One region of the Micromonospora sp. genome, then DNA from elsewhere that is predicted to be linked to it. Evidence: riboswitches for the same ligand, from Rfam matches in the RefSeq annotation. Region 1 holds a riboswitch; each other region holds the start of a gene.
The links. A riboswitch is a leader RNA that binds a small molecule or an ion and turns the genes downstream of it on or off. The one in region 1 is predicted to bind cobalamin.

Region 1 (5,870 bases):
GATGGCGTTCACCGAGGGCAGCGCCAACGACTGGCTGGCGGTCGCCTTCGTCGACGGCTACGGGGTCAGCGAGGCCGCCGGGGCCGCCGTCTTCGGGGTCTTCGTCGCCGGCATGACCATCGGCCGGACCGCCGGCACCGTGGCCATCGACCGCTGGGGTCGGGTGCCCGTGCTGATCGGCACGATCCTGCTGGCCGCCGCCGGCTCCCTGCTGGCGGTGCTGGCCGGCTCCGGGCCGCTCGCCGTCGTCGGGGTGGTCCTCTGGGGACTCGGCGCATCGCTCGGCTTCCCGGTCGGGATGAGCGCCGCCGCCGACGACGAGGAACGCGCCCCCGCCCGGGTCAGCGTCGTCGCGGTGCTCGGCTACACGTCGTTCCTGGCCAGCCCGCCGCTGCTGGGTCTGCTCGGTGACCACGTCGGCATCCTGCACGCCCTGCTGGTGGTGCCGGTGCTGCTGATTCCGACCCTGGCCCTGGTGCCGGCGACCCGTCCGCCGGCCGGTGCCGCGCCGCAGACACCCGCCGGCCCGATACAGAAAATCTAACAGTCGTCGGCCCCGGCCGGTATCGGGTGCGCGGCCGTTACGCCGGGCCACCGCCGCTGGCTAGGGTCGCCGGATGCCAACCGAGATCACCGCCGCAGCGGCGGGCCGCTGGACCCTGGGTGACCGCACCGTGCACCGGATGGGCTTCGGCTCGATGCGGATCACCGCCCACCCCGACCGGGAACGGGCGTTGCGCGTCCTGCGCCGGGCCGTCGAACTGGGGGTCGACCACATCGACACCGCCGCGTTCTACGTCTCGCCGGGCGGCACCCTGAAGGTCGGCACCGGCCCCGCCCGGTACGCCACCGAACTGATCCGCGCCGCGCTCGCCCCGTACCCGGAAGGGCTGGTCGTCGCCACCAAGGTCGGCTTCCGGGACGACCCGACGACCGGCCTGCACGAGGAGGCCAGCCCGGCGCAGCTGCGCGCCCAGGTGGAGGAGAACCTGCGCCGGCTCGGCCGCGACCACCTCGACCTGGTCAACCTGCGGATCGTCAAGCGGCCCGCGCCGGACTCCGTGGCCGAACGCTTCGGCGCGCTGGCCGAGCTGCGCGACGCCGGCCTGATCCGGCACCTGGGTCTGTCCAACGTCCGCCTCGACCACCTCGACGAGGCGCAGACCATCGCCCCGGTGGTCTGCGTGCAGAACAACTACGCGCTGGACAACCGGGGCGACCAGGACGCCATGGTCCGCGAGTGCGGTGCCCGGGGGATCGCCTACGTGCCGTTCTTCTCCCTGACCGGCGGCAACCGCGAAGGCGGGGCCCGCACCGACCACGGCGCGGCCGTACACGCCGTCGCCCGCGCCCACGACGCCACCCCGCAGCAGGTACGCCTCGCCTGGACGCTGCACCAGGGCCCGCACGTACTGGCCATCCCCGGCACCGGTGACCCGGCCCACCTCGCCGAGAACGTCGCGGCCGCCGCGCTGCGACTCACCCCCGACGAGCTGGCCGCCCTCGACCGGCGGTGAACGGGCCGCTCAGCCGGCTGTCACCGGGTTCGCAGCGCCCTTCCAGGTGGGGGTGCTCCACTGGAGGGACGCCGAGGAGAGGACGGGCAGATGGGCTGGTTCAGCCGACGGACCCGGGCTGACGAGGGCATCCCGACCAAGCTCGACCGGGAGGCCACCCGGGACGACCTGACCGCGTTGGCGGACTTCGTGGCCGCCCACCGGGGGGTGGAGTTCTATCTCGAACCCGAGACGACCGCCACCGACACCACGGTGGTGGCGATCGCGCACGACGGGGAGTGGATCCGCCGCCGCACCGGCTCCCCACGTACGGCGGCCAAGCTGGCCCACCGGCACGCGGTGCCACTCTACGAGGCGGCGAAGACCGGATACCCGGAGCGGATGCGGGCCTGGAACCGGGCCCACCCCGAGCGTCGCCTCCGCTGACCCCGCAGCCGCGCGTGCAGCGTGGCCGGGGTGGTGGCCCCCGTGGGATGTCGGCCCGTGGGATGTGGGTCCGTGGGGGTGCGGCCACGGCGGCGGGTGCGACCGCCGGCCGCCCCGGTCGCCTGCCACTGCGGGGCAGGGGTGTGGGGGTATGTCGTCGCGGGCCCTTTCGAGCTGATGACGGTGACGGATCGGCCCCGCGGGGTGGGACGACCCGTACCGCCAGGTCGGGGGTGGCCGGGGTGGCGCGGCACCGGATGGGCCTGTGACCGGAGGGCCTGCGGCACCGGAGGGGGCGGCCCCGTGGCACCGGGCCGGGGCCGCCGCCCTCAGGCTGCCCCGGCCCCGGGGTGTCGGGGGGCCCTACCCGGCGCGACAACCGTCCGGTCAGGTCGGCCGTGCCGGTCCCGAGTCGTTGACATCATCAGCTCGACAGCGTGCGAGAGAGGTGTCCCGACCGACCAGGGCCGTGCCGCCCGGATCAGCTCCGTGCCGCCCAGTTCCGCGCCGTCGCGGGGCCGGTGGCCGCCGTTGACCTCGGGGTGAGGAGTGTGGCAGCATTCGCGGCCTGACGGCAGTGAAGGAAGTCGGTGCGATTCCGACGCGGTCCCGCCACTGTCACCGGGGAGCGATCCCCCCTCGTGGGTCACGACCGTGCGTGCACGGTTGGAAGGCCGGGGGTGAGCGTCGATCCGGGAGCCAGGATACTTCGGCCGTCGGAGAACCCCAGGGCGTGGACACCCGAGGAGGAACCGATGACGCACAGCGTCACTGCCGACCCGATCACGGTCGGTGATTTCCGCATCACCGTCGAGCCCGCGCCGCCGCGCGCTCCCACCTCTCCCACCGTCGCCGGCCGTCGCCGGGGCGGTCGGCCTGCCACGTACCGCTGACGGCCGGTCCGGGTGCCCCGCCGCCGGCGGGGTGCGTCGGACCTCCGCCGCCGCTGACCGGCGTCCCTCCCGCCCCGCTCGGCCCGGCCCCGTGGTCGAGCCGGACGTCACTCTCCGGAGCCGAACGTGCGCATCCTGCTGCTGTCCACCGCCGACACCGATCTGCTCGCCGCCCGCGCCAGCGCCGCCGACTACCGTCTCGCCAACCCCACCCGGGTCGACGTGGCCGCCGTGCCGGCCCTGCTCGACGGTGTCGACCTGGCCGTCGTACGGCTGCTCGGCGGGCGGCAGGCGTGGCCGGACGGCCTCGCGGCGGTGCTCGGCTCCGGCGTCCCCACGATCGTGCTCGGCGGCGAGGCGGTGCCCGACGCGGAGCTGATGGCGGCCTCCACGGTGGCCTCCGGGGTGGCCACCGAAGCGCTGTCCTACCTGGTCGAAGGGGGCGCGGACAACCTCGCCCAGCTCGCCCGGTTCCTCTCCGACACCGTCCTGCTCACCGGTGAGGGCTTCGACCCGCCCACCCCCACCCCGCCCTACGGCATCCTCGACCACCACCGCCCGTCCACCCCGGTCGACGGGGCGGACCCGGTGGCCGGGCCGCAGGACGGCGGCGGGCGGCCCACGGTGGGGATCGTGTTCTACCGGGCGCACGCGCTGGCCGGCAACACCGGTTTCGTGCAGACCCTGGCCGACGCGGTCGACGCGGCCGGCGGCGAACCGCTGCCGATCTTCTGCGGATCGCTGCGCGGGCTCACCCCCGGCGACGGGCCGCTGGACCTCTTCGCCCGCTGCGACGCGCTCGTCGTCACCGTCCACGCCGCCGGGGGGACGGTCGCCGCCGATGCCTCCGGCGGGGGCGACGAGGACGCCTGGGACGTCGGCGCGCTCGCCGCCCTCGATGTGCCGGTGATCCAGGCGCTCTGCCTGACCAGCACCCGGGAGCAGTGGGCGGCCAGCGACGCCGGACTGTCCCCGCTCGACGCGGCCATGCAGGTGGCCATCCCCGAGTTCGACGGTCGGATCGTCACCGTGCCGTTCTCGTTCAAGCGGATCGACGCCGACGGGCTGTCGGTCTACGCCGCCGACGCCGAGCGGGCCGCCCGGGTCGCCGGGATCGCCGTCCGGCAGGCCCGGCTGCGCCACCTGCCCAACGCCACGAAGCGGGTGGCGGTCGTGCTCAGCTCCTACCCGACGAAGCACTCCCGGGTCGGCAACGCCGTCGGCCTGGACACCCCCGCCTCGGCGGTCCGGCTGCTCGCCGCCCTCGCCGACGCCGGATACCACCTCGGCGACGCGCCGCCCCCCACCGACGGGGACGCGCTGATCCACGCGTTGATCGCCGCCGGGGGCCACGACGTCGAGTGGCTCACCCCGGAACAGTTGGCCGCCGCCGAGGCCCGGGTGCCGGGGGACACCTACCGGCGCTGGTTCGACCAGGTGCCGGTCGACCTGCGGGACCGGATGCGGGAACACTGGGGTGAGCCACCCGGCCAGCTCTACACCGACGACGGGGACATCGTCCTGGCCGGGCTGCGGTTCGGCAACGTCACCCTGCTGATCCAGCCGCCGCGCGGCTTCGGCGAGAACCCGATCGCCATCTACCACGACCCCGACCTGCCACCCAGCCACCACTACCTGGCCGCGTACCGGTGGCTGGCCGCGCCGGTCGCCGACGGCGGCTTCGGCGCCGACGCGGTGGTGCACCTCGGTAAACACGGCACCCTGGAATGGCTGCCCGGTAAGGGACTCGGCCTGGCCGCCGACTGCGCCCCCGACGCCGTCCTCGGTGACCTGCCGCTGGTCTACCCGTTCATCGTCAACGACCCCGGCGAGGGCACCCAGGCCAAGCGGCGGGCGCACGCCGTCGTGGTCGACCACCTGGTGCCCCCGATGGCCCGCGCCGAGACCTACGGCGAACTGGCGAAACTCGAACAGCTGCTGGACGAGTACGCCACCGTGCAGGCCCTCGACCCGGCGAAGGTGCCGGTGGTCCGGGGGCAGATCTGGGAGCTGGTGCGCGCCGCCGAACTCCACCACGACCTGCACACCGAGGCGATGCCCGCCGCCGACGACTTCGACGACTTCGTGCTGCACCTCGACGGCTACCTGTGCGAGGTCAAGGACGTGCAGATCCGCGACGGGCTGCACATCCTGGCCGGGGTGCCCACCGGCGAGGCGCGGGTCAACCTCGTCCTGGCCGTGCTGCGCGCACCGCAGGTGTGGGGCGGCAGCCGGGCGCTGCCCGGCCTGCGGCAGGCCCTCGCCGCCGGCTACGGCCTCGACGAGCAGACGCTGCTCGCCGAGCCCGGGGCGCGGGTGGCGGTGCCGACGGCGTTGACCGACGTCGTCGACGGGCCGGCGGTCACCGCCGCCGACGCCGTCGACCTGATCGAAGGGCTGGCCCGGCGGCTCGTCCTCGGCATGGAAACCCTCGGCTGGGATCCCGACCGGGCCGACCCGGTGGTCGCGGAGGTGACCGGCGGGTCCTGCCCCGACGCCGCCGAGGTGCTGCGGTTCGCCGCCCGCGAGGTGGTGCCCCGGCTGGACCGCACCACCGACGAGATCACCCACACCCTCGGCGCGCTCGCCGGCCGGTTCGTGCCGCCCGGCCCCTCCGGGTCGCCCACCCGGGGGCTGGTCAACGTGCTGCCCACCGGCCGCAACTTCTACTCCGTCGACCCGAAGGCGATCCCCAGCCGCAACGCCTGGGACGTCGGGGTCGCGCTGGCCGACTCGCTGCTCGCCCGCTACCTCGCCGACACCGGGGAGTACCCGCGGTCGGTCGGGCTGACCGTATGGGGCACCAGCGCCATGCGTACCCAGGGCGACGACATCGCCGAGGTGCTGGCCCTGCTCGGCTGCCGGCCGGTGTGGGACGACCGGTCGCGGCGGGTCACCGGCGTCGAGGTGGTGCCGGTGGCGGAACTGGGCCGGCCCCGGGTCGACGTCACGGTCCGCATCTCCGGCTTCTTCCGCGACGCGTTCCCGCACGTCGTCGCCCTCCTCGACGACGCGGTACGGCTGGTCGCCGCCC
Region 2 (5,870 bases), on a different contig from region 1:
ATCTCGGTGCACAGGTTGGACAGGTGGATCGTGTTGCCCGGCACACCGGTCTGGTTGGACAGCCGGTTCGCCGGGTCCTTGAACGTCATCCACCCGTTGCCGGTCTGCGCCAGGGTGCGCATCATCCGCCCGTACAGGTCCCGGGCCTTCACCGTGCGGACCGCCTTCTTCTCGGCGACCCGGTACGCGGCGTCGAACTCCTCGCCGTACAGGTCGGGCAGCTCCGGGGCGTCCGACGGGTCGATCAGCGACCAGTCGCCGTCGGCCTCGACCCGGCGCATGAACTCGTCGGGGATCCAGTTGGCCAGGTTGAGGTTGTGGGTGCGCCGGGCCTCCTCACCGGTGTTGTCCCGCAGCTCCAGGAACTCCTCGACGTCCGGGTGCCAGGGTTCCAGGTAGACGCAGGCCGCCCCCTTGCGCCGGCCGCCCTGGTTGACCGCCGCCACCCCGGCGTCGAGGGTCTTCAGGAACGGCACGATCCCGTTCGACCGGCCGTTGGTGCCCCGGATCAGCGCCCCCCGGCCGCGCACCCGAGACCAGGAGATGCCGATGCCGCCGGAGAACTTCGACAGCTTCGCCACCTGGTGGTAGCGCTCGTAGATGGAGTCCAGTTCGTCGCGCGGCGAGTCGACCAGGAAACACGACGACATCTGGGTGTGCCGGGTGCCCGAGTTGAACAACGTCGGGGAACTCGGCAGATAGGCCAGCGACGACATCAGCCGGTAGAACCCGACCGCCTCGTCGGGCGTGGTGGACAGCCCGCAGGCCACCCGCAGCAGCCAGTACTGCGGGGTCTCCACCACCAGCCGCGACTGCGGGTGCCGCAGCAGGTAGCGGTCGGCCACCGTACGCAGCCCGAAGTACTCGAACCGCAGGTCACCGGCCGGGTCGACGGCGTCGTCGAGTTGGCGTGCGTGCCGGGCCACGAACGCGGCGGTGTCGTCGGCGATCAGGCCGAGGCCGTGGGCGTTCCGGATGGACTCGCTGAACGAGGTCACCGCCTGCCCACGGACCTCCTCGTCCACGTAGGCGGCCAGCAGCCGGGACGCCAGGCGGGAGTACTGCGGTTCCGTGCCGATCAGCTCCGCCGCCGTCTGGATCGACAGCTTGTCCAGCTCGGCCGTGGTCGCCCCGTCGTAGAGGCCGCTGATCGTCCTGGTGGCCACCCGCAGCGGGTCGACCTCGTCCAGGTCGGTGGTCCACCGGGCGACGGCCGTGACGATCCGGTTGACGTCCACCGGCTCGGTGTCGCCGTCGCGCTTGCGGACCCGCATCGCGGGCCGGCGTGGCTCCGCGCCGTCGACGTCGGACGGTGGGCTCTGCGCTGTGCTCGTCATGACCTCTCCTCGCTGTCACCGATGGCCATCGGGACGCGGGAGGACGCCGACGGGCGCGGCACGGCGGCCGGCCCGGGTGCTGGCGTCGGTCGTCCCGCGCGACCTCCGACCGCCGCGCGCAGCAGCGCACGGCGCACTGGCAGGTCTTCGGACTCGTGGGCGTGACCGGGGTCGGTCGCCTACTGGCCGTCGCTTCCCGGACCTCGCGGTCCAGTGCTCGATGACGGCGGTCGTTCCCACTTACCGCTGCGGGGCAGTCCCGGATTTCCACCGGGTTCCCTGTTGCCTCGACCGGACCACCGGGCCCGGCCGAACCAGCTGCGTGGCACACCATATATGGCGTAGATGGGGGAGAGGCAACACTAGATGTCGCGTCGGCGTGTCGGATAACTCTCATCCGACCGCCCGGTGGCCCGCAGTGACGCCAGCAGCCGCAGCGCGTCGGCGTCGGCGCTGCCGGGCTCGGCGGTGAAGACCAGCATGACCGGGCCGGGGTTTCCGGGCAGCGGGTAGGTGTCCCAGTCCAGGACGATGTCACCGACCTCGGGGACCTGGAAGGTCTTGGTGCCGCTGACCGACCCGCGTACGTCGTGCCGGGCCCACAGCCGCCGGAACTCGGCGCTGCGGATGCTCAGCTCACCGACGACGGCGGTGGCCCGGGGGTGGGTGGGGTCCGTGGCCACGGCGGCGCGCATCATGCCGATGTAGTCCATGGCCTGCTGCTCCCAGGACGCGCAGCGCCGCACCGGGGTCGCCGCCTCGTCGAACATCAGCAGCAGCATGTTGAGCCGGTCCGGCGGGTGGTCCGCCGGATCGCCGAGCAGCGCCACCGCCCACGCGTTCCAGGCGAGCAGGTCCAGGTGCCGGCCGAGCACCACCGCCGGGGTGTCCAGCACCCGCAGCAGCCGCCTGGTGCTCTCCGGCACCCGCTCCGGACCGTGGTCGACCCGGGCGGGCGTCGGCCGGCGGGCGGCGCGGGCCAGGGTGAACAGGTGCCGGCGTTCCGCGTCGTCGAGGCCGAGCGCGGCGGCGAGCCCGTCCAGCACGTCGTCGGACGGGCGCACCTCCCGGCCCTGCTCCATCCGCTGGTAGTAGTCGGTGCTCAACCCGGCCAGCAGCGCCCGCTCCTCGCGGCGCAGCCCGGTGACCCGGCGTCGCCCGCCCGGCTCCAGGCCGACGTCACGGGGGTGCAACCGGGCGCGCCGGGCACGCAGGAAGTCACCGAGTTCACGGGCGTACGGACGGGTCATGTCGCCAGTGTGGCGCGGCCCGGACCGGCGTGGGTAGGTCTGCGGGACCTAGGCAACCGGGTGCGACCGGCCCCGCCCGGTCGGGCCCTAGCGTCGGTGGTCCGATCCGACCGTCAGGGAGCAGCAGATGACCTGGACCGCCGACCACATCCCCGACCAGCACGGCCGCACCGCCGTCGTGACCGGCGCGAACTCCGGCCTCGGCCTGGTCACCGCCACCGCCCTGGCCCGGCGGGGCGCCCGGGTCGTGCTCGCCGTGCGCGACACCGCCGCCGGCCGGCGGGCCGCCCACAGCATGGGCGGCGACGTCGAGGTACGCGAGCTGGACCTCGCCTCCCTGGCCTCGGTACGGGAGTTCGCGGCGGCCCAGGCCGCCCACCCTCCGGTGCTCGACCTGCTGGTCAACAACGCCGGCGCGGTGCTGCTCGGCCCGCGCCGCACCAGCGTGGACGGCCACGAGCTGCACCTCGCCACCAACCTGCTGGGCCATTTCGCGCTGACCGGTCTGCTGCTGGGCAACCTGGCCGCGGCGCGGGCGGCCCGGGTGGTCAGCCTCAGCTCGATCACCCACCGCAACGCACACCTGGACTTCGCCGACCTGATGGGCGAGCGCGTCTACCGGGGCTCCACCGCGTACGGCAGGTCCAAGCTCGCCACCACCGTCTTCGGCATCGAACTGGACCGCCGGCTGCGTGCCACCGGATCGCCGGTGCTCAGCGTGCTGGCCCATCCCGGTGTCACCCGCACCAACCTGACTCCCCGGGCCTGGTCCCACCAGGGTCGGCGCGGCCGGATGATCGCCCGGCTCGGCCTGCTGGCCACCCAGCCGGTCGAGCAGGGTGCGCTGCCCCAACTGCGCGCCGCCACCGACCCGCAGGTCCAGGGCGGCCAGTTCTTCGGCCCGGCCCGGTTCTTCCAGACCCGGGGGCCGGTCACCGAGGTGCGGGCCAGCCGGGAGGCCACCGATCCCGCCGTCGGCCGGCGGCTGTGGACGGCCGCCGAGGAACTGACCGGCGTGCGCTGTCTCTGACGGCGGGCCGCACTAGCATGGCTGCGGTCGGTGAGGGCGGCGGAGACGAGGCGACATGGGATGGCTCGGGCGGGTGCTGGGCGGCGGGGGCCGGCAGGTCCAGGAGGATCCGGTCCGGCAGGCGGCGCTGTCGGCCGAGGTACGGCAGCGCTTCGGCGCCCACCTGGCCGTCCGACCTGCCGAGCAGGTGGCGGCGATGGTCGGGCTGCTCGACGACGGCGACGGCCTGGCGGTGGCGGCCGGCATCGTCGGTGAGTTCGCCGACGCGGCCCACGCGGACCTGCTGGCCCAGACGACGGAGCTGTACCGGCGTACCGGGCACCGGTTCCCGGTGGACCGGCGCAACTACCGACCGTTGTGGCGTGAGGCCGGTGGACGGCTGCACTGGCCGCTGTTCGCGCTGCCGGGCGGCCTGCACCCCTACGTGCACGTCGCCGCCGCCACCACGGTCGTCGGCACCCGGGCGGCGCAGTTCGTCCGGGCGACCGACCCCCATCCGCTGCTCGCCCGCCTGTTCGAGGTGCTCGACCTGACCACCTGCGGCTGGGAGTACGGCCGGGTGCGGGTGGACCACGACGGGGCATCGCTGGTCGGTCGGCTGATCTCCACCACCCGCGACGTCCGGGCGGCGATGAAGGAGCCCCCGTCGCTGCCGCCGTCGGTGCGGGAACTCATGCGTACCAACCGGGCGGTCGACGTCTTCGACCTCACCGGCGACCGGGTCGTCGGCACGATCAACGTGGGTGGTGAGCTGCGCCCGGCGCTGTTGACCTGACGCCGTCGGGTCGACCTGCGGGGCCGGCCCGCCCGAGGTGGACGCGGTTGCCGTCCACCCCGGGCTGCCGGGTCCCGTCACACCTGCGCACCGCTCGAAACGTCGAGGGGCACGCCGTGCCGGGCCGGGCCGGCAGCCCCGGTCAGGCGACGCGGTGCGGGGCGAGCCCGTTGGAGCAGTCGGCGATGGTGACGGTCTGCGAGAAGCGCAGCGCGTCCCGGCGGGCCCACCCGTTGATCCCGGTGGAGGTGTTGCGGACGAAGAACCACAGGTCGCCTGTCAGCGTGGCGCAGTGGACGTCGATGTTCTGGCTGGGGTAGCCCTGGCCCCTAGACTGGCAGTCCCGGTGCGGGTAGGCGTGGATGTAGGTCCCGTCGCCCCAGGAGATCCCGCCCCCGCTGTAGAGGTCCGGGTGCTGCCCGTGACCGTCGCAGTGCGCGCTGGCCGGGCTGGCGGGCATCAGGGCCAGCACCGAGCCGCTCACCGCGAGCGTCAGCGCTGAGGCGATGGAAAGTAGCCGAGATCGCATGGAATGCTCCTGCCGATAGGCGACAATCACTGTCCACAGAGGATTCCACGGGTCGGTCGCGTCCGCACGGCGAACGGTCCGCGCCGGGGCACCGCCGACCCGGCGAGGCGGCCTCCGGTCAGGCGAAGAGCAGGTCCAACTGGTGGTCGAGGGCGGCGGTCGCCTGCGCCGGGGTGTACTGCCCGCCGAGCAGGTACACCCCCAGCCCCTCCACCAGCGCCAGCAGCCCCGCCGCGGCGTCCGACGCCGGTGGACGCGGCAGCAGCCCGGCGATGAACTCCACCAGTTGCGCGGTGTCCGGCCGCAGGCCGGGGGCCGCCGCCGGGTGCAGGGCGGTCCAGGACAGGAACGCCAACGCCACCCGTCCGTCGTCGCGCGCTGCCTCGTCCAACGGCAGCAACGCCGCAAGCAGGGTGCGCAGCAGCAGCCGGGGCTGCGGGTCCGGCCCGAGCGCCGCGACCGCCGCCTCGACCCGAGCCCGACCCCGGTCACGGACGACGGACAGCGCGAAGGCCATCATCTCGTCCTTGGTGGTGAAGTAGTGCTGCACCATGCCGGCGGACACCCCCGCCTCGGCGGCCACGTGCCGCAGGCTCACCGCCTCCAGACCCCGGTCGGCGGCGACCCGCATGAGCGCGTCCGCGATCAGCGTGCGGCGTTGACGGGGATCGACCTTCCTGGGCATCGGGGCCTACCGTGCCGTCGTCACGGTGCCGGCCGCGCCGTCCACGGTGATCACCTGACCGGTCACGATCCGTGAGGTGGCGCCCGGCACGCTGATCACGGCCGGGATGCCGTACTCACGGGCCACCGTGGGACCGTGCGCCATGATCGCGCCGGTCTCGGTGACCAGCGCCCCGGCGGTCAGGAACAGTGGCGTCCAGCCCGGGTCGGTGGTGGCGGTCACTAGGATCTCCCCGGGTTCGAGGTGCGCGGTGGCCGGGTCGGT
Region 3 (5,870 bases), on a different contig from region 1:
AGCGACCGGGAGACGGATCTGAACGACCACGTCTTCTTCGCGTGCTACCTGGAGCGCGGCGAGAACGCGCTGGCCGACGCGGGGGTGCCGGCCGGCCGCACCGACACCAGCCGGTGCTGGTACCTGCGACCGGCGCAGGCCGGTCAGTCGATCACACCGGCGGTCACCGAGACCGCCCATGGGCACGTCGTCGAGCTGCGCTTCGGCGCGGGCGGCTTCCCGGCGGCGGTCTGCGAGTACGCCAGCATCGAGCGGTGACCGACCCGAGCCGGGGGAGGCCGGTCGGGATCGGACCGATGTCAGCCGCTCACCGCCGCCGGGATCGCCGCCGCGCTCACTCGCGGAACGCCTCGGTCGCGGCGGTCCGCCGGTTCCACATCGCGGCGGCCACCGGATCGCCCCAGCGCACGCAGAAGTCACGACACCGCAGGCACATCCGGACCATGGCCGCCTGCCGCTCGCCCCAGCCCGGACGCTCGCCGTAGCCGGTGAAGAGGTGATCGAGGTGATCGACCGCCAGGGGATGGTGCATCCGTACGATCCACTCGGTCCACGCGAGGTCCTCGACCGCCGGGCCGAGATGGCACAGCTCCCAGTCGATGACCGCCAGCACCTCGTCGACCGCCTCGTTCACCAGGATGTTCTGCGGGCCGAAGTCGCCGTGCACGATCACCTCGCCGGTGCCGGGAAGACCCGGCACCGTCGCGGGGTCGACGTCGGACAGCCGTCGCCGGGCCTGGCCGCACAGCCGCAGGACTGCAGCGGCGTGACCACCGTCCAGGGCGTCCTGCGCATGCCAACCGGCGACCTCCGCGACGGCAAGCTCGCCGTCGGGGGCCGCCCGGACCTCCGGGACGGGAAAGCTGCCGGCCAGCCCGGACAGTGCGGCCCGCTCGACCGTGAAGCGCTGTCCGGCATCGGGCCCCAGGTAGGACTTGCGCACCGTGCCGGCCACCCGGCTGGTCGCGTTGGTGTATCCGTGCGGCAGCCTCAGCTCCTCGTCGCCGGCCGTCTCGGTCATGCCGTTCTCCCTCTCCGTCGTTCGACGCGCCCGGACCGGACGGACCTCGCCGGCACCGGCTCGTACGGTCGCCGCGCCGCCGTCGCGGACCACGACATCACGTCCCGAAGCCACGGTCTCGAACACCGTGTCGCTGCGCAACGGGTCCGGCACCTCGACCCCGACGTGCTCCTCCCGCCGCACGGGAGTCCAGCGACCGAAGCGCGCCTCGTCGTAGGCCTGGCAGCCGGCCACCTCGGCGAGGACGTCGCACACCCCGGCGTCCCCGTGGACGCCGGAACACGGGGACCCGCTGCGTGTGCTGTCGGGTCGGGCCGTGGCCGGCCGGCGTCGGTGGTGCGGGTTAGCATCGGCGACGGCATGATCGTGCGAGGTGCCCCGCGCATGCGGGGAGAATCGGGAAGCCGGTGTGATTCCGGCACGGGCCCGCCGCGGTGACCGGGGAGCGACCGTCCAGGCGCGAGGAGCGCAGCCACTGGCCCAAGGGCTGGGAAGGCGGACGGGTAGGCGTTGATCCGGGAGTCCGAAGACCGGCCTCGCGTCGAGCGCCCACCCGTCGGGGGTGGGCCGAGCGCAGCGGGAGCCTGCCTGTGGAACTCTACGACGCCATCCACCGCCGCCGGGACGTCCGGGCCGAGTTCACCGGGGAGCCGGTGCCGGCCGACACCCTGCACCGGATTCTCGACGCCGCGCACGCCGCGCCCAGCGTCGGCAACTCGCAGCCGTGGGATTTCGTCCTGGTCCGGGACCCGGCCGTCCGTCGCCGGTTCCATCGGCACGTGCAGGCCGAGCGGGCGACGTTCGCCGCCACTCTGGACGGTGCGGCGGCCGAGCGGTTCGCGCGTATCAAGATCGACGGGGTGCTGGAGTCGACGCTGTCGGTGGTCGTCACCTACGACCCGCAGCGCGGCGGCCCGGCGGTGCTCGGGCGGCACGCCATCGCCGACGCGGGCCTCTACTCGGTCTGCCTGGCCATCCAGAACCTCTGGCTCGCCGCCACCGCCGAAGGGCTGGGCGTCGGGTGGGTGTCCTTCTACCGGGAGCCGTTCCTGGCCGAGCTGCTGGGTGTGCCGGCCGGAATCCGGCCGGTGGCCTGGCTCTGCGTCGGGCCGGTCACCCACCTGGAGGCCGTGCCCGATCTGGAGCGGCACGGGTGGCGGCGGCGCAGGCCCCTCACCGAGGCGATCCACCACGACCGGTGGCTACGGCGGGGGACCGACCAACCGAACAGCTAATTCGGGTACGTCGATGCGACAGCTAGGCTGGCGTCGCACTGAGTCATCGCTCGGCTACGTTGGGAGGAGTTTCATGCGTACCACCGTCAAGGTGTTGGCGGCGTCCGCGCTCGCCGCCCTGAGCCTCGCCGCCGCCGGCGCCACGCCGGCTCTCGCCGCCGCCCCGGCTCCCTTCTGCGAGTCCGGCGCGTCGCAGTTCTACTGCGACGCCAGCAGCACCGGCACGACGACCTGGAGCATCACCTGGTACTCCGGCAGTGTCGGCACCTTCACGACCGCCGGGCCGACTCTCTTCGCCACCTGCCCGGCCAGCAACCTCGGCCACCCCGTGCGGGCCAGCTACAGCTACGTCGACGGCGGCACCACCCAGTACAGCGGCACCACCCAGTTCATCTGCCGCAGCGGCTCCTGGCAGTCGGGCCGTCCCGCGACCGGCGTCCGCGCGGGTGACGCGCGTCCGCCGGACGGGCTCTGGTGTGACCACCACCCGGGCGTCGACGCCGGACTTTCCGGGACCACCGGCACCGACGACCGGACGCCGGTCACGTCGTGGTGATGGCCGCAGCTCGTGAGTAGCTGTACAGGATGTATCCCCGGTAGACGGCGGCGTGGAACAGGTAATGCGCGATGCCCACCATCTCACCGTCGCGCCGTGCGCAGATGCCCCGGATCTGTTCGCCGTCCACCAGGCGCTGCCACGTGCGTTCGTAGCCCTCGTCGTCGACCTCGGTCGCGGGTCGATCCGGCCGGCCCGCCCAGTGCGCGGGGAAACGCCGGGTCAAACCCTCCCACTCTTCGCGGTCACGTCCAGTCAACGAGTCGATGCTCACCACGGCCGCCATCCTCGCATCACCTCCCGCACTGCGGAGGGCGTCGGACGCGGTGTCCGGCGGACCGGACGCCACCTCGGTGCACCAACACTGCCGGGTGGGCAGGTATGGGTTTGTATGGGGATCCCCCGCACGGCCCGACGTCACGCGACGCTCGTCGGCGAGGCCCGCCCCGAGGGCGGGCGCCGAGCTATTCCACCTGCGGTGGGAGGGAACGATGATGAGATTGCTACCGCGAGAACACCGGTCACCATCCGGGCTGGTGGGCATCACGATCGCGGCGGTCCTGCTGGGGATGGGGGTACAAGCCAGCGGGGAGGGGAGGCCCCCGGCCGCCCAGGGGGATCTTCAGGACTGGCATTCGACGATGGTGAAGGTGCCGCGGCCGTCGGCGCAGGGGTGCTTCACCGCAGCCTATCCCGAACTGGTGTGGCAGAAGACCGGGTGCGTGGCCCCGCCCTCGGCTCCGATGGCCCCGAACCTCGAACAGGCTCCCCGGCGGGACGTCGGGGGCGGGATCGGGATCGTGACGGGAAGGCCGACGGGTGCCGGTCCGATCACCCGCGCGTCCGGCAGTTTCGAGAAGGTCAACCAGCAGAACCTGAGCGTGACCAGCGTCCCGACCGACGGGCCGACCATGCCGGGCAGCTACTCGTTCCAGCTCAACACCAACCACCTCCGGGTCCAGGAGTGCAACGGTTCACCGACCGCCGGCCTGTGCCGGGGCTGGAAGCAGTTCGTGTTCGCCAACGACGGCACCAGGGGCGGCAATCCCAACCCGGATCCCAGCCCCAGCCGCCTCTACGTCGAGTACTGGCTGCTGCACTACAACCCGGACCCGGGCCAGCCGTGCCCACCGGGGTGGACCGAGGCACCGGACGACTCAGAGACCCACTGCTCGCGCAAGACCGACGCGATCCAGCTGCCCTACCTGCCGATCCAGAGCATGGCGAAGCCGGCCCTGCGACTGGACGGCTCGGTCGCGAAGACGGCCGATGGGCAGGAGACCGACACCGTCACCTTCAACGACGGGTCGGGGCGGATCTACTCGTCCACGGGAGCGGGCATCCTCCACGCTCTGCCACCGGATCCCCAGGAACCCGCCTCGGAGTGGACGCAGGTCGAGTTCAACGTGTTCGGCTACGGCCACGGCTCAACGGCGAAGTTCAATCCCGAGGCGAGCTTCAACGTCCGCACGACCGTCGAGGACGGCAGCCCGGTCAGGCCCGACTGTCAGAACTTCGGCTTCAGCAGTGAGCGGAACAACCTCAACTTCGGCCCCCCGGGTCCGGTCCCGTCGAGCCCGGCGCCGGCCGTCGTCATCAACGAGTCGGTCCAGGGTCCGGCGGCGGCGTCGGCCTGTCGCATCGCCGCGGTCATCGGCGACACCCACCAGTACACGTTCGGCGGTCTGTTCTACGACTTCCAGGCCACGGGCGACTTCGTCGAGGCCCAGGCCGGTTCGACGTTCGAGGTGCAGACCCGCAAGGCGCCCGGTGGCTCGACCTGGCCCAACACCTCGGTCAACCGGTCGGTCGCGCTGAGGATGGGCAACGCGAGGCTGGCACTGTGCGACGGGACACGGCTGGTGGTGAACGGCACCACCACCAGCCTGCCGACCGGCGGGTCACTGCTGCTGCCCAACGGGGTGGCGATCGACCGCGTCAACAACGTGTACACGTTCAAGGACCCGTCGGGTAACAGCGTCCGCGCCACCGCCAACACGGGGTACCTCGACCTGGGCATCGGCGTCGGACCCGGGGCGCCGACGGTGCGCGGCCTCCTGGGCAACCCCGATGACGATCCGCACTACCTCGAGGTCAAGGGCAGCGGCGCCCTGCGCGTGCCGCTCTCCCATGCCGACCTCTACGACAGGTTCGGCAACAGTTGGCGGGTCAGCCCTTCCGCCACCCTGCTGCAACCCTGCACCGCCGTCGCCGTGGGTAACCCGACGGCACCGTTCTACGCCGGCAACCTCAACCAGAACACCAGGCTGTGGGCGCAGGAGCTCTGCCGCACCCGGCAGGTCGCCACGCTGTGGCTGGACACGTGCGCCCTGGACGTCGGCGTGCTCGGCGCGTCCGCCGCCATCGTCTACGTCGGACTGCAACGACCGGACGTCGACGCCAATCCCGTGCAGCCACCGGTCTGCATACCCGGCACCACCCATCCGACCTGCCCCACCCCGACGTGTTCCCCGGCGGGATGTCGACGGGCCGGCGGGTGACCCCAGCCGCCACGCGTGCGGTCTCCGGAGATCAGGGCAGCTCCGGGGACCGCACGGTCAGCTCCGGGGGACCTGCGTCGTCGAGGGCGGCGAGGCAGGCGCGGATCTGGTCGGCTTCGGGGGTGCCGAGGTCCGTGTAGATGGTCAGGGCCTGCCGGTAGTGGTCGCGGGCCCGATCGTGCCGGTCGAGGGCGCGGTGGGCGCCGGCGAGCCCGGCCTGGGCACGGGCCCGCTGGTCCCGGGCGCCGATCTCGGCGGCGATGGTGTGGGCGGCAGTGTGGTGGGTGAGCGCGTCGGTGGCGTGGCCGGCGGCGAGGGTGGCCTCGCCGAGCCCGTTGAGCGCCCACGCCGCGCCGTGCCTGTCCCCGGTCGTCTGCAGGATCGTCAGGGCCTGCCGATGATGTCGGGCGGCCTCGGTGGCCTGTCCGAGGTGGCGGTGGAGGGTGCCGAGCCCGTCCAGGGCCCAGGCCTCGCCGTTGCGGTGACCGGCCTGACGGAACAGGACGAGCGCCCGGTCCAGGTTCTCCGCAGCCGCCCCGTACCGCCCCGACCGGGTG

Region 2: another riboswitch for cobalamin. It lies ahead of ACOJTC_RS15320 (ribonucleoside-diphosphate reductase subunit alpha); the one in region 1 lies ahead of cobN (cobaltochelatase subunit CobN).
Region 3: another riboswitch for cobalamin. It lies ahead of bluB (5,6-dimethylbenzimidazole synthase); the one in region 1 lies ahead of cobN (cobaltochelatase subunit CobN).

Annotation. Positions count from the first base shown of each region.
Region 1 covers NZ_JBMDWU010000452.1:2,577-8,446, reverse strand. The annotation lists gene ACOJTC_RS24750 (MFS transporter) at 1-544, shown strand, start outside; gene ACOJTC_RS24745 (aldo/keto reductase) at 618-1,517, shown strand; gene ACOJTC_RS24740 (hypothetical protein) at 1,608-1,943, shown strand; cobalamin riboswitch at 2,524-2,653, shown strand; gene cobN (cobaltochelatase subunit CobN) at 2,963-5,870, shown strand, end outside.
Region 2 covers NZ_JBMDWU010000281.1:31,309-37,178, reverse strand. The annotation lists gene ACOJTC_RS15320 (ribonucleoside-diphosphate reductase subunit alpha) at 1-1,337, opposite strand, end outside; cobalamin riboswitch at 1,458-1,671, opposite strand; gene ACOJTC_RS15315 (helix-turn-helix transcriptional regulator) at 1,700-2,587, opposite strand; gene ACOJTC_RS15310 (oxidoreductase) at 2,715-3,617, shown strand; gene ACOJTC_RS15305 (hypothetical protein) at 3,673-4,392, shown strand; gene ACOJTC_RS15300 (hypothetical protein) at 4,535-4,921, opposite strand; gene ACOJTC_RS15295 (TetR/AcrR family transcriptional regulator) at 5,040-5,606, opposite strand; gene ACOJTC_RS15290 (PEP/pyruvate-binding domain-containing protein) at 5,613-5,870, opposite strand, start outside.
Region 3 covers NZ_JBMDWU010000626.1:1,441-7,310, forward strand. The annotation lists gene ACOJTC_RS32735 (hypothetical protein) at 1-258, shown strand, start outside; gene ACOJTC_RS32740 (phosphotransferase) at 335-1,276, opposite strand; cobalamin riboswitch at 1,376-1,575, shown strand; gene bluB (5,6-dimethylbenzimidazole synthase) at 1,612-2,256, shown strand; gene ACOJTC_RS32750 (hypothetical protein) at 2,330-2,812, shown strand; gene ACOJTC_RS32755 (GNAT family N-acetyltransferase) at 2,799-3,098, opposite strand; gene ACOJTC_RS32760 (hypothetical protein) at 3,349-5,313, shown strand; gene ACOJTC_RS32765 (tetratricopeptide repeat protein) at 5,345-5,870, opposite strand, start outside.